Regions from separate parts of the Acidovorax cavernicola genome, predicted to be linked through region 4. Evidence: predicted binding sites of a transcription regulator. Region 4 holds the regulator's gene; each other region holds the start of a gene.
What was found. The regulator LexA, encoded in region 4, represses DNA repair genes until DNA is damaged. The targets are predictions, from matches to a motif close to ACTGTATNNNNATACAGT.

Region 1 (3,204 bases), on a different contig from region 4:
GCCGCGCGCCGGTGGCCGGGCCCACGCCGGGAATGAGCTGCGTGACCCGGAAACCCGCCATGCGCCCCCGCGGGTTCTGCGCGAAGCGCAGCACGGCGAGCAGGTCCTTCACATGCGAGGCTTCGAGAAACTTGAGCCCGCCGAACTTCACGAACGGGATGTTGCGCCGCGCCAGCTCCAGTTCGAGCGCCGCGCTGTGCGACGAGGTGCGAAACAGCACCGCCTGCGACTTCAGCGCCAGCCCGCCTTCGCGGTGCGCCAGGATCTTGTCGGCCACCCAACGTGCCTGCCCGGCCTCGTCGGGCACGAGCACCAGCACCGGCTTGCCGGCCGAGGGCTTGTCGGTCCACAGCGTTTTGGCGTGCCGCTCGGCGGCCTGCGCGATGACGCGGTTCGACACGTCGAGGATCGGCTGCGTCGAGCGGTAGTTGCGCTCCAGCGTGACGACACGCGCCTCCTGCGTGAACTGCGAGGGAAAGTCGAGGATGTTGCGCACCGTGGCGCCGCGGAACGAGTAGATCGACTGTGCGTCGTCTCCCACCACCGTCACGCCGCGCCCGTCGGGCTTCATCGCCTGCAGGATCGCGGCCTGCAGCAGGTTGGTGTCCTGGTATTCGTCGACCAGCACATGGTCGAAGCGCGCGCCGACGTGCGCGGCCAGCGCGGGCTCGGCGACCATCTCGGCCCAGTAGAGCAGCAGGTCGTCGTAGTCGAGCACGTTCTGCTGCTGCTTGGCCTCGACGTACGCGCCGAACAGGTTCTTGAGTTCGGCCTCCCACTCCGCGCACCAGGGAAAGGTCTCGTTCAGCACGACGGCCAGCGGCGCGCGCGTGTTGACGCAGCGCGAGTAGATCGACAGGCAGGTGCCCTTGCGTGGAAAGCGGTTGACCGTGGAAGACAGCCCGAGCTCGTGCCGCACCAGCCCCATCAGGTCTTCGGCGTCGCCGCGGTCGTGGATGGTGAAGTTCTCGTCGAGTCCGATCTGGGCGGCGTATTCGCGCAGCAGCCGCGCGCCGATGCCGTGGAAGGTGCCGGCCCACGGCAGCGCCGGCGGCCGCTCCGACTTCAGGCCCAGCACCCGCGCCAGCACCTGACCCGCGCGGCGCTCCATTTCCTGCGCCGCGCGGCGCGAGAAGGTGAGCAGCAGCAGGCGCTGCGGATCGACCCCGCCCGCGATCAGGTGCGCGACCCGATGCGCCAGCGTGCTGGTCTTGCCCGAGCCGGCGCCGGCGATCACGAGCAGCGGCCGTTGGTCGCCGCCGACTGCCGCGCCCACGCCGTGTTCCACCGCCGCGCGCTGGTCGTCGTTGAGCGCGGCGAGCGCCGCGGCCAGGCGCTCGGCTTGCGTCTTAGGAGGGGCGGAAAGAACGGGGGACGCAGGGGTCTGCATGGGCACGACTGTACTGTATGTCCGTCCAGTTCAGGTGCCTTGCTGCCCTGTGGCCAGTGACATAATCGCGCCTCGCTGCAACCGGAGACTCCCCATGGAAACCGCCCCGTCTCGGCAGCTTTCAACTCCCTTCCGACGCCGCGCGTGATGTACTGACGCCGGGTCTGCGGGAATTGAAAGCGCCCCTCCCTCGCCCATCGTTCAGTCACCCCCGGGAGTGAGCCCATGCTCAATATCTTTACGCTCGCCAACGGCCGTCTCGTCCAGGAAGAGATCGAGTCGCTCGAAGAGCTCTCCAAGTTCCAGCCGATCTGGGTCGACCTCGAATCGCCGACGCTCGAAGAGAAGCGCTGGATCAAGCAGTACTACGGCCTCTCGATTCCCGAAGACGCGATGGACGAGGACATCGAGGAGTCGGCCCGCTTCTACGAGGAAGACAACGGCGAACTGCACATCCGCTCCGACTTCCTGATCGACGACGACGAGAACCCGCGCACCGTGCGCGTCGCCTTCATCCTGAACCAGCACAACATCGACCTGCGCAGCCGCGGCGTGCTGTTCTCGATCCACGACGAAGACGTGCCCGTGTTCCGCCTGCTGCGCATGCGCGCGCGCCGCGCGCCGGGGCTGATCGAAGACGCCAAGGAAGTGATGCTCAAGCTCTTCGACGCCGACGCCGAATACTCGGCCGACACGCTGGAGAACATCTACGACGAACTCGAAGTGGCCGGCAAGAAGGTGCTGTCGGGCAACGTCAGCGACGAGCTGGCCGGCGAGGTGCTCGGCGCCATCGCGCGGCAGGAAGACTTGAACGGCCGCATCCGCCGCAACGTGATGGACACACGCCGCGCCGTGAGCTTCATGATGCGCAGCAAGATGCTCAACGCCGAGCAGTTCGAAGAGGCGCGGCAGATCCTGCGCGACATCGAATCGCTGGACAACCACACGGCCTTCCTCTTCGACAAGATCAACTTCCTGATGGATGCGACCGTCGGTTTCATCAACATCAACCAGAACAAGACCATCAAGATCTTCTCGGTGGCCAGCGTCGCGCTGCTGCCGCCCACGCTGATCGCGAGCATCTACGGCATGAACTTCAAGTACATGCCCGAACTCGACTGGCAGGTCGGCTATCCGTATGCGCTGCTGCTGATGGCGGCGAGCGCGCTGGTGCCGATGTGGTACTTCCGCCGGCGCGGCTGGCTCAAGTAGCACCTGAGATCGGGTGCTAGAGTGGCCGCCGGCAGGCAGCCGACCTGGAGAGCCCCGTGCGCAGACTTCGCTTCCTCACCAACCGCCACCGGGCGCCGTCGACGAACACCGCGCTCGGCCTGCTGCTGGCCTTCAACGCCGGCGCCGTGAATGCGGGCGGCTTCCTCGTGCTCCACATGTACACCTCGCACATGACCGGCTTCGCCTCGCAGCTGGCGGACGGCATGGTGCTCGGGAACCTCACCCTGCTGCTGAACGCGCTCGGTGCGATCCTGGCGTTCGTGACCGGCGCCGCGGCCTGCGCGGTGCTGGTGAACTGGGCGCGGCAGCACCGGCTGCATGGCGTGTATGCGCTGCCGCTGCTGCTGGAGGCCGCGCTGATGTTCCCGTTCGGGCTCGCCGGCGCCATCACGTTGACCTGGGCCACGCCGTTCGCGGTACCGCTCACCGTGCTGCTGCTGTCGTTCATCATGGGGCTGCAGAACGCCGTGGCGTCGAAGACCTCGGGCGGCAGCACGCGCACCACCCACATGACCGGCAACATCACCGACGTGGGCATCGAGCTGGGCAAGATGCTCTACTGGAACCGACGCGCCCCGTCC
Region 2 (3,204 bases), on a different contig from region 4:
GGATTTCCCCGAACAGGGAGCGCTGGGCGCGCTGGAAGAGCTTCATGCGCGCCTCCCGCCGTCCGGGCGGCGCGACGCTGGCCGCGGGTTCGCGGCAGGCATCAGGACGGAATCTTCTCGAGGCAGTAGCCCAGCCCGCGCACCGTCGCGATGCGCACCGGTCCCTTCTCGATCTTCTTGCGCAGGCGGTGGATGTAGACCTCGATGGCGTTGATGCTCACCTCTTCGCCCCATTCGCACAGCCGGTCCACCAGCTGGTCCTTGCTGACCAGCCGGCCGGCGCGCTGCAGCAGCACCTCGAGCAGGCCCAGTTCGCGCGCCGACAGTTCGATCATCTTGCCGTCGATGGTCGCCACGCGGCCGGCCTGGTCGTAGACCAGCGGACCGTGGCGGATCGCGTTGCTGGTGGCGCCCATGCCGCGCCGCGTGAGGGCACGCACGCGCGCCTCGAGTTCCTGCAGGCTGAAGGGCTTGGCCATGTAGTCGTCGGCGCCGTGGTCCAGGCCCTTCACGCGCTCTTCCACGCTGTCGGCCGCCGTGAGCACCAGCACCGGCAGCTGCGAGCCGCGCGCGCGCAGGCGCTTGAGGATCTCGATGCCGTGCAGGCTGGGCAGCCCGAGGTCGAGGATCAGCAGGTCGAACTCGCTGTGGGTCATGAGCGCGGTGTCGGCCTGCGAGCCGTTGGCCACATGATCGACCGCCGCGCCCGAGGTGCGCAGGCTGCGCAGCAGGGCATCGGCCAGCACCTGGTCGTCTTCGGCAATCAGTATCCGCATGTGCGCCACCTCCGGCTCTCAATCAGTCTCGGCGCCTCTCGGCGCACGTTGTCCCTGGGCGAAGTCTAGCCCGCTGTGTAGGCTTCGAGTCCGATGGTTACCACGGTGGCGATCTCGTCGCCCACGCTGGCGCGGAACTCGCGCTCGGCCTGCGTGACGGCGCGTCGGAAGGCGTCGAGCCAGGCCAGTCCGTCCGCCGTGAACAGCACGCGCCGGGCGCGCGCGTCGAGCGGGTCGGGCCCGCGCGTGACCAGCCCCCAGGCCTCGCACTGGTCGACCAGCGCGCCCATGGCCTGCTTGGTCATGCCGGCGCGCTCGGCCAGCTCGGTCAGGCGCGAACCTTCGCGTGCCAGGTGCCGCGTGATGTGGATGTGCGCCGCGCTCACCTGCGCGCGCGCCGCGAGGTTCGACAGTGCCAGCGGCACCTCGATGTCGTGCGCCATGAGCGCCAGCACGCGCTCGTCGAAGCGGCGCATTGCATGGCCCAGCAGGCGGCCCAGGTGGGTCTGTCGCCAGGCGTCGGGATCGGTGGGAAAGGCGGGGTCGGCCATGGCGGCAGATCGTAAGGCAAACTGACCATAAAGTGAGTTTGCGAAACACCATGAGCCCCTACACTACTGTTCAAGCATCCAGCCTGTGGTTAAAAGCAGATGGATGAGGCAACACATACATCGTTGATTTTCAAGGAGATTTCCACATGGACGCAGTCGTCAAGGGTTCGAGCATCGCAGGCGCCAACAGCGAAAAGGCCAAGGCTCTCCAGGCCGCGCTGGCCCAGATCGAAAAGCAGTTCGGCAAGGGCACCATCATGCGGCTCGGCGAAGGCGAGGCGCTGGAAGACATCCAGGTGGTCTCCACCGGCTCGCTGGGCCTGGACATCGCGCTGGGCGTCGGCGGCCTGCCGCGCGGCCGCGTCGTGGAAATCTACGGCCCGGAATCCTCGGGCAAGACCACGCTCACGCTGCAGGTCATCGCCGCCATGCAGAAGCAGGCCGGCACCTGTGCCTTCGTCGACGCCGAACACGCCCTCGACGTGCAGTACGCCCAGAAGCTCGGCGTGAACCTGTCGGACCTGCTGATCAGCCAGCCCGACACCGGCGAGCAGGCCCTGGAAATCGTCGATTCGCTGGTGCGCTCGGGTGCCGTCGACCTGATCGTGGTCGACTCGGTCGCCGCGCTCACGCCCAAGGCCGAAATCGAAGGCGAAATGGGCGACTCGCTGCCCGGCCTGCAGGCCCGCCTGATGAGCCAGGCGCTGCGCAAGCTCACGGCCACGATCAAGAAGACCAACTGCATGGTCATCTTCATCAACCAGATCCGCATGAAGATCGGCGTGATGTTCGGCTCGCCCGAAACCACCACCGGCGGCAATGCGCTGAAGTTCTACGCCTCGGTGCGCCTGGACATCCGCCGCATCGGCACCATCAAGAAGGGTGACGAGGCCATCGGCAACGAAACCAAGGTGAAGGTGGTGAAGAACAAGGTCTCGCCCCCGTTCAAGACGGCCGAGTTCGACATCCTGTTCGGCGAGGGCATCAGCCGCGAGGGCGAGATCATCGACATGGGCGTGAACGCCAAGATCATCGACAAGTCGGGCGCCTGGTACGCCTACAACGGCGAGAAGATCGGCCAGGGCCGCGACAACGCCCGCGAGTTCCTGCGCGAGAACCCCGAGCTGTCGCGCGAGATCGAGAACAAGGTGCGCGAGTCGCTGGGCATCCCGCTGCTGGCCGCCGATGCCGGCGCCGAACCCGAGAAGGCCGAGAAGCCCGCCAAGGCATCGAAGGCTGACAAGGCGGCGGAGTAAGTTCAATGAAGGCGGCCCTTGCGCACTGCGAGGGCCGCGTGAGCGACTCACCGAATGGCTTTCAGCGCCCCCTCCCTCAAAGGCCGCGCGCTGCGCCTCCTGAGCCAGCGCGAGCATTCGCGCGCGGAGCTGGAGCGCAAGTTGGCGAAGCACGAGGAAGAGCCCGGCACGCTGGCCAAGGCGCTCGATGAACTGGCCGCCAAGGACTTCATCAGCGAGCCGCGCGTCGTGGCCTCGGTGCTGAACCAGCGCGCCGCCCGCTCGGGCGCGTTGCGCGTGAAGCAGGAACTGCAGGCCAAGGGCATCGCGCCCGAAGCCATCGCCGAAGCGGTGGCCGGCTTGCAGGAAACCGAAGTCGAGCGCGCCACGGCCCTGTGGCGCCGCCGCTTCGAGGCGCCGCCCGCCGATGCGAAGGAGCGCGCGAAGCAGATGCGATTCCTGATGGCGCGCGGTTTCTCGGGCGCCGTCGTGTCCAAGGTGCTCAGGAGCGAGTTCGATGACACAGCCGACGACGATCACGAAGAATGAAGGTGGCGCGCCTTCCCGCGTCATCACGCAGCGCGTGAACTGCGAATGGCGCGACGCCTATGCGCTTGCGTCCGACCCGAAGCGGCTGCCCGA
Region 3 (3,204 bases), on a different contig from region 4:
TTACGGGGCGCGGCAAGTTTGGGTGTCCATCGTTTCCCGTATTGCGGCGCGGAAAGTGCAGCGGCAGAATCCCGCCTCATATTCGCGATGGGAATGCCACTTTCGCTCCTCCGACTGCCTTCGCTGGACCTGGTGCGGGGCTTCGTCGCGGTCGGGCGGCGCATGAGCATCTCGCTGGCGGCGCAGGACCTGTGCCTCACGCAGTCGGCGGTCAGCAAGCAGGTCCATGCACTGGAAGAGCAGCTCGGCGTGAAGCTGCTGGTGCGCGGTCATCGGTCGATCGCCTTCACCGCCGAGGGCGAGCGGCTCTTTCGCAGCGCCGACGGCGCGGTGCAGCAGTTGCAGGACGTGATGGGCGGCATCCGCCAGACCAGCGAGCAGCGCCCCGTGACGCTCAGCGCCAGCATCGGCATGACCGGCCTGTGGCTGCTGCCGCGGCTCAGCCGGGTGCAGAAGCTGCATCCGGGTGTGGACGTGCGGGTCTCGGCCAACAACCGGCTCGCCGACCTGCGCAACGACGGCATCGACCTGGCGATCCGCTACACCACGCCCGCGCTGGCACCGGCGGGGGCGCTGAGGCTCTTCGGGGAGACGGTGGCGCCCGTGGCGCATCCCTCCCTCGGGCTCACGCCGCTGCGCACGGCCGATGCCGTGTCGCACCTGTGCCTGCTCGACTTCGACGATCCGCAGCACCCGTGGCTGCAGTGGAACGACTGGCTGGCCTCGGTCGGCTGGGCCGATGCCAAGCCGCAGGCCGTGCTGCACTTCAACCAGTACGACCAGCTGATCCAGGCCGCGCTGGCCGGGCAGGGCGTGGCGCTGGGGCGGCTCGAACTGATCCAGTCGCTGCTCGACGACAGGCGCCTGGTGCGCGTGGATTCACCGGCGCCCGTGCAGGCCTCGGGACATGCGTACTGGTTGATCCAGGCCGAAGACGCGCCGCGCGAAGAGGTTCGTCATGTGGCCGCCTGGCTGGTGGCCGAGGCGCGGCAGTCACGCGGGGCCGGGGATGCCGCTGTCTGAGCGGCAGTGCGGAGCCGTCCGGCGTCATTCGAACACCACCAGGCAGCGGGCCTCGATGCTCTGGCGCAGTGGCGCATCGGCCGGTGCATCGGGGTGGTCGAAGGCCGCATGCGGCGTGTAGCGCGAGACGCCGCTGAGCTGCGAGTCGTACTGCTTGAAGACCAGCGCCTCGTGCCGATCCATCGCAGAGAAGTAGGACCAGCGGTGCGCCGGTGAATGCGTGGCCAGGTAGATCTCGCCGGTGCGTTGCGGGTAGCGCACCTCGGCGGTGACCAGGTCTTTCGCCATCACCGAACGGGCATCGCAGACCGCCAGCGGCGTGTCCAGCACCGGCCCCCTGATCGAGCGCCAGACGTTGACGATGCAATAGCGCCGCACGGCCGCCGCTTCGTCGGGGTCGGTCAGCACCATGCCGAGCCGGCGGCGGCCCGAATCTTCGGTGTAGTCGTTGTGGATGCGGCCGTTGGCGGCAGCCTTGCCGTTGGTGGCGCGGCGCCCGAAGCTCAATGCCGTGCGGTCGGCCTCGCGCTGGCGCACCAGGTGATCGAACACATGGGCCCGCGTGCCGCCCGTGACCGCCAGCGCCAGCTCGGCCACCTCGCGGTGGTAGACGGCGGTGACCTCGGCGTCGTCGAGGAAGTCGCGCACGGTCGTGGGCGCATCGCGCAGCACGAAGCCTTCGCGCTCGATGTCGGTTGGCGTCGCGGCCGCGCGGGCATCGGCGATCGGCATCGGGCGCAGTTCGTAGGTGCCGCTTTCCCAGGGGGTGTCGGGCGGTGGCGCAAAGGTGTAGCTGAAGGGGCGCAATGCGCTGGGCTGCAGGTAGTTCAGGCCGGCGGTGACGGTGGGGTGGTTCATGCGGGGCTCCTTTGCATGGCATTGGAGCGAAAGCGAGGCGGCGGCTCAAACGACTTCTTCGCGCCTTGGCATGAACAACAGGAATATGAAGTGCCGCTTCCCGAAGAAAGCTTTCTTCTTTCTTGCCAGGCCGGGAAATACTGTATAAAAATACAGTTAACAGTTGCAATCATGGGCCTCCCTTTCCTCGACTCCTTTTCCACCGCCGCGGGCCGCGGCGTCTGGCATGCCGACGAACTCGGTTTGGCCGACGCGCAGGTCGTGGCCACCGGGCATGCCGCGCTCGACGCCGAGCTGCCCGGCGGCGGCTGGCCCGTGGGTGCGATGACGGAGTTGCTGCAGGCCACGCCCGAGGCCCATGTCTGGCGGCTGCTGCTGCCCGCGCTGGCGCAGGCGGTGGAAGCGCGGGGCGGGCCGGTGGTGCTGGTCGGCGCACCCTACGAACCCTGCGGCGCCGCGCTGGCAGCGCAGGGGCTGCCGGTGGAGGCGTTGATGTGCGTGCGCAGCGAGGCGCCGGCCGCGCGGCTGTGGGCCTGCGAGCAGGCGCTGCGCTGCGCCGAGATCGCCGCCGTCGTCGCCTGGCTGCCGCAGGCCCGCGTGGGCGAGCTGCGGCGGCTGCAGCTGGCGGCGGCGCAGCACGAGGTGCTGCTGTTCGTGTGCCGGCCCGAGGCGGTGGCGCTGTCGGCCTCGCCTGCACGACTGCGCCTGCGTGCCGAACGCTGCGCGGACGATCCGGCGCAGATCGCGCTGCACATCCTCAAGCGCCGGGGGCCGCCGCTGGCCGCGCCGGTGCGGGTACCGGCGCGCAACGCCCGCATGAGCGCGCTGCTGGCCGCCGCCCGCGTGCGGCGCCAGCTGCGCCTGCAACCGCAGGAGGGCGCGGCGGTGGCTCCGGCTGCCGCGCCGTCGGCCACGGTGGTGCGCATCGACGCGTGGAAGGGAGGTTCGGATGCACTGGATCGCCTTGCAATGGTCGTCTGAGGCCGAGGCGTCCGATGCGGCGGACATGCCCCCGCCCGAAGCCCTGGGCTGGTGGGCGCTGCAGTTCACGCCGCACGTCACCTGGCAGGACGAGGCGCTGATGCTCGAAGTCTCGGCCTGCGAACGCCTGTGGGGCGGCCGCGCGCCGCTGATGCGCCAGCTGCTGGCCCTCAACCCCGCGCCCGACGCGCGCATGCTCGGCGCACAGGGCGCCACCAGCCTGATCGCGCTGGCGCGGCTGCGCCTGTTCGCGCGCAACGAAAACCGGCCTGCCGAAGTACCGGCCGGCCTGCCGCTGGACACACTCACCGCCGCGCGTGACCACCTCGACCTGCTCGCGCG
Region 4 (3,204 bases):
GCGGGTGCGTTGGTCAGCGACGACCTGATCATCAACCTCGTGAAAGAACGCATCGCGCAGCCCGACTGCAACGGCGGCTTCCTGTTCGACGGTTTCCCCCGCACCATTCCGCAGGCCGACGCCATGAAGGCGGCCGGCGTCAAGCTCGACTATGTGCTCGAGATCGATGTGCCCTTCGGCGACATCATCGAACGCATGAGCGGCCGCCGCTCGCACCCGGCTTCGGGGCGCACGTACCACGTCAAGTTCAACCCGCCCAAGGCAGAAGGCAAGGACGACGTGACCGGTGAAGAACTGATCCAGCGTGAAGACGACAAGGAAGAGACCGTGCGCAAGCGGCTCGACGTCTACAGCCAGCAGACCCGTCCGCTGGTGGACTACTACTCGGCCTGGGCCAAGGCCGACCCGGCCGCCGCGCCGAAGTACCGCGCCATCCAGGGCGTGGGCACGGTCGACGAGATCACGCAGCGCGCCCTTGCCGCACTGAACAGCTGATCCAACGAACGGCTGACGGCTGAGCCGTCAGCCTCTCAGTCGCCCTCCGACGCAGGCAGGGCGACCACTCCCAACAGTTCCAACACCAGCGCAACCCGCGCCTTGCCCGGCGTGAGTGCGCCCGCATCCCGCAGCCCGTCGCCGGGCTTCGGCAGGATGCGTCCGTTCGTGCAGCGCGTGGCGCGCAGCACCGCGACGCCTGAGGCCTGCGCCTTCAGCGCCTCAGCCTCCAATGTGTGGTGCACGGTGCCGTTTCCGGTCGCGGCCACGACCAGTCCGCGCAAGGGCGCTGCCGTTGGCGACGGCAGCAAGAGCGCCTCGACGATCGCGCCGCTTGCGCCCGCGTGGCTCATGACGATCTCGACGCGAGGCCACGGCTTGGACACAGCCTCCAGGCGTGCGGCATCGAGCGACGCCCCCAACGGCCACGCGCGCACGCGCCGAACCTCGCCCTCCTCCACGTAGCCGACCGGCCCGGCATCGGCCGACGCAAAGGCATCGAGGCGATAGGTGTGCACCTTCTGCACGTCGAGCCCGCTGTGAATCGTGCCTGCACACACCACGGTCACGCCCTGCGCACCTGTCGTCGATGCCACCACGAGCGCATCGCGCACGTTCTGCGGACCGTCAGGCGACAAGGCCGTCGCCGGACGCATCGCGCAGGTCAGCACCACCGGCTTGATCGGTGCCAGCACGGCATGCAAGAAGAAAGCCGTTTCCTCCAGCGTGTCGGTGCCGTGCGTGATCACGATGCCCGCCACGTCGGGCTGCGCCAGCCAGTGCGCGCAACGCTCGGCCAGCCGGCGCCAGGTGTCGGCGTCCATGTCCTTGCTGTCGAGCTGTGCGACCTGCTCCGCCACCAGCGTCACGCCAGCCGGCGCTTCGATGCCGCCCAGTAGGTCTGCCACGCCCACCTGCCCCGCTGTGTAGCCGATGTTGTCGCCACTGCTGGCCGCCTTGCCGGCAATGGTGCCGCCGGTGCCCAGCACCACTACACGGCGCATCTCGGACGAAGAGGAATGAGTCATGACTTGTCAACTTTTGAAAACTGGTTAAAAATACAGGTACTGGATATCTAGCCAGTGCCGCAAGGAAACCACTATGCAGTTCGCAGTGAAGCTTACCGCCCGCCAGCAGCAGATCCTGGACCTGATCCAGGGCGCCATCGCACGCACCGGTGCGCCGCCCACGCGCGCCGAAATCGCCAACGAGCTGGGCTTCAAGTCGGCCAACGCCGCCGAAGAGCACCTGCAGGCACTGGCCCGCAAGGGCGTCATCGAACTCGTCAGCGGCACCTCGCGCGGCATCCGCCTCAAAGGCGATGCACTGCGCTCGCTCCACGAAACGCGCCACCGCGAAGGCAACCAGTTCTCGCTCTCGCTGCCCGGCATGGCCCAGCTCGCGCTGCCGCTCATCGGCCGTGTCGCGGCGGGCTCGCCCATCCTGGCGCAAGAGCACGTCGACCAGACCTACTACGTCGAGAACACGCTGTTCCAGCGCCAGCCCGACTACCTGCTCAAGGTGCGCGGCATGTCGATGCGCGACGCCGGCATCATGGACGGCGACCTGCTCGCCGTGCAGGCCACCAAGGAAGCACGCAACGGGCAGATCGTGGTGGCTCGCCTCGGCGAGGAAGTCACCGTCAAGCGCCTGAAGCGCAACAAGCAGGTGATCGAGCTGCACGCCGAGAACCCCGACTACCCGACCATCATCGTCCAGCCCGGCGAACCTTTCGAAATCGAAGGCCTCGCGGTCGGCCTCATCCGCAACACCATGCTGATGTAGGCCCCGGGCCTGCTGCTGCCCATAAGCAGCAGTACCTCATCCGGCCGCGACAGGTGGCGGGCGTATGGCGCGAAGTCGCCATCACCCTGTTGCGGCCGATTCAAGAAATCCTGCCTGTGTTCAACCTCATACTTTTTTGGAGTTCACATGGGAATCGCCCTCCTCGCCATCGCCGACATCTGGTCGCCCCTGCAATCGCTGGCCACCCGCTGGATGCCCGCCCGCCGCTCTTCGCGCGGTGACAGCAGCGACGCGGCCGCTGGCCTGCGCTACGTGGCCGTGCGTCCGGCCTGCACGGCGCGCACCGCCGGCAGTCCTGCGCCGACAACGTCGCCCTCCGCCGCCACGCCCGCTCGTCCGCTGCGCGTGGTCCGCGTGGTCGACCGGCAAGGCTCGCAGCGTGGCTGCGCCAACCGGGTCGTTATCTCCGGCCGCATGGCGGACGTGTGCGCCGAGCTCGACCGGCTCGCCGCGCTGGAAGCGGCGGAAACCGGGAGCGGCACGCCCCGCCCCAGCTGCCTGCACTGAGACGGTGCAAACGAATCCGCCGTGTCTGCGCCATCCGCGCCCCCTGTGCATGGTGGATTCACCTTCTCCCGCCTGAAGCAGGCGCTCCGGGCACCACAAGGCGCCGGGTATCCAAACGTTCACACGTGCGACGTGCCGATGCTGCGAGGCACAATGGCACGCCATGAACATTGTGATCCTCGACGATTACCAGGACGCCGTGCGCAAGCTGCAGTGCGCCGCCAAGCTGGACGCGTACGCCGCCAAGGTCTACACCAACACGGTCAAGGGCATCGGTCAACTGTCGGTTCGCCTCAAGGACGCGGACGTCATCGTGCTCATCCGCGAGCGCAGCCAGATCTCCCGGCAACTGATCGAGAAGCTGCCCAAGCTCAAGCTGATTTCCCAGACCGGCCG

Region 1: a site for LexA is predicted at 1,403-1,420, ahead of D3H34_RS13770 (ATP-dependent helicase). Genes of this name have one in related genera too.
Region 2: a site for LexA is predicted at 1,393-1,410, ahead of recA (recombinase RecA). Genes of this name have one in related genera too.
Region 3: a site for LexA is predicted at 2,021-2,038, ahead of imuA (translesion DNA synthesis-associated protein ImuA). Genes of this name have one in related genera too.

What each region holds. Positions count from the first base shown of each region.
Region 1 covers NZ_QXMN01000014.1:114,910-118,113, forward strand. Annotated here, with positions in the region: gene D3H34_RS13770 (ATP-dependent helicase) at 1-1,390, opposite strand, end outside; gene corA (magnesium/cobalt transporter CorA) at 1,616-2,602, shown strand; gene D3H34_RS13780 (YoaK family protein) at 2,659-3,204, shown strand, end outside.
Region 2 covers NZ_QXMN01000012.1:54,297-57,500, reverse strand. Annotated here, with positions in the region: gene D3H34_RS12305 (sensor histidine kinase) at 1-46, opposite strand, end outside; gene D3H34_RS12300 (response regulator transcription factor) at 102-776, opposite strand; gene D3H34_RS12295 (MarR family winged helix-turn-helix transcriptional regulator) at 842-1,327, opposite strand; gene recA (recombinase RecA) at 1,474-2,583, shown strand; gene recX (recombination regulator RecX) at 2,638-3,111, shown strand; gene D3H34_RS12280 (SRPBCC family protein) at 3,080-3,204, shown strand, end outside.
Region 3 covers NZ_QXMN01000029.1:75,954-79,157, reverse strand. Annotated here, with positions in the region: gene D3H34_RS21220 (LysR substrate-binding domain-containing protein) at 94-1,023, shown strand; gene D3H34_RS21215 (CmcJ/NvfI family oxidoreductase) at 1,048-1,881, opposite strand; gene imuA (translesion DNA synthesis-associated protein ImuA) at 2,053-2,862, shown strand; gene D3H34_RS21205 (Y-family DNA polymerase) at 2,831-3,204, shown strand, end outside.
Region 4 covers NZ_QXMN01000001.1:268,661-271,864, reverse strand. Annotated here, with positions in the region: gene adk (adenylate kinase) at 1-495, shown strand, start outside; gene D3H34_RS01275 (asparaginase) at 531-1,523, opposite strand; gene lexA (transcriptional repressor LexA) at 1,597-2,280, shown strand; gene D3H34_RS01265 (hypothetical protein) at 2,428-2,808, shown strand; gene D3H34_RS01260 (D-2-hydroxyacid dehydrogenase family protein) at 2,972-3,204, shown strand, end outside.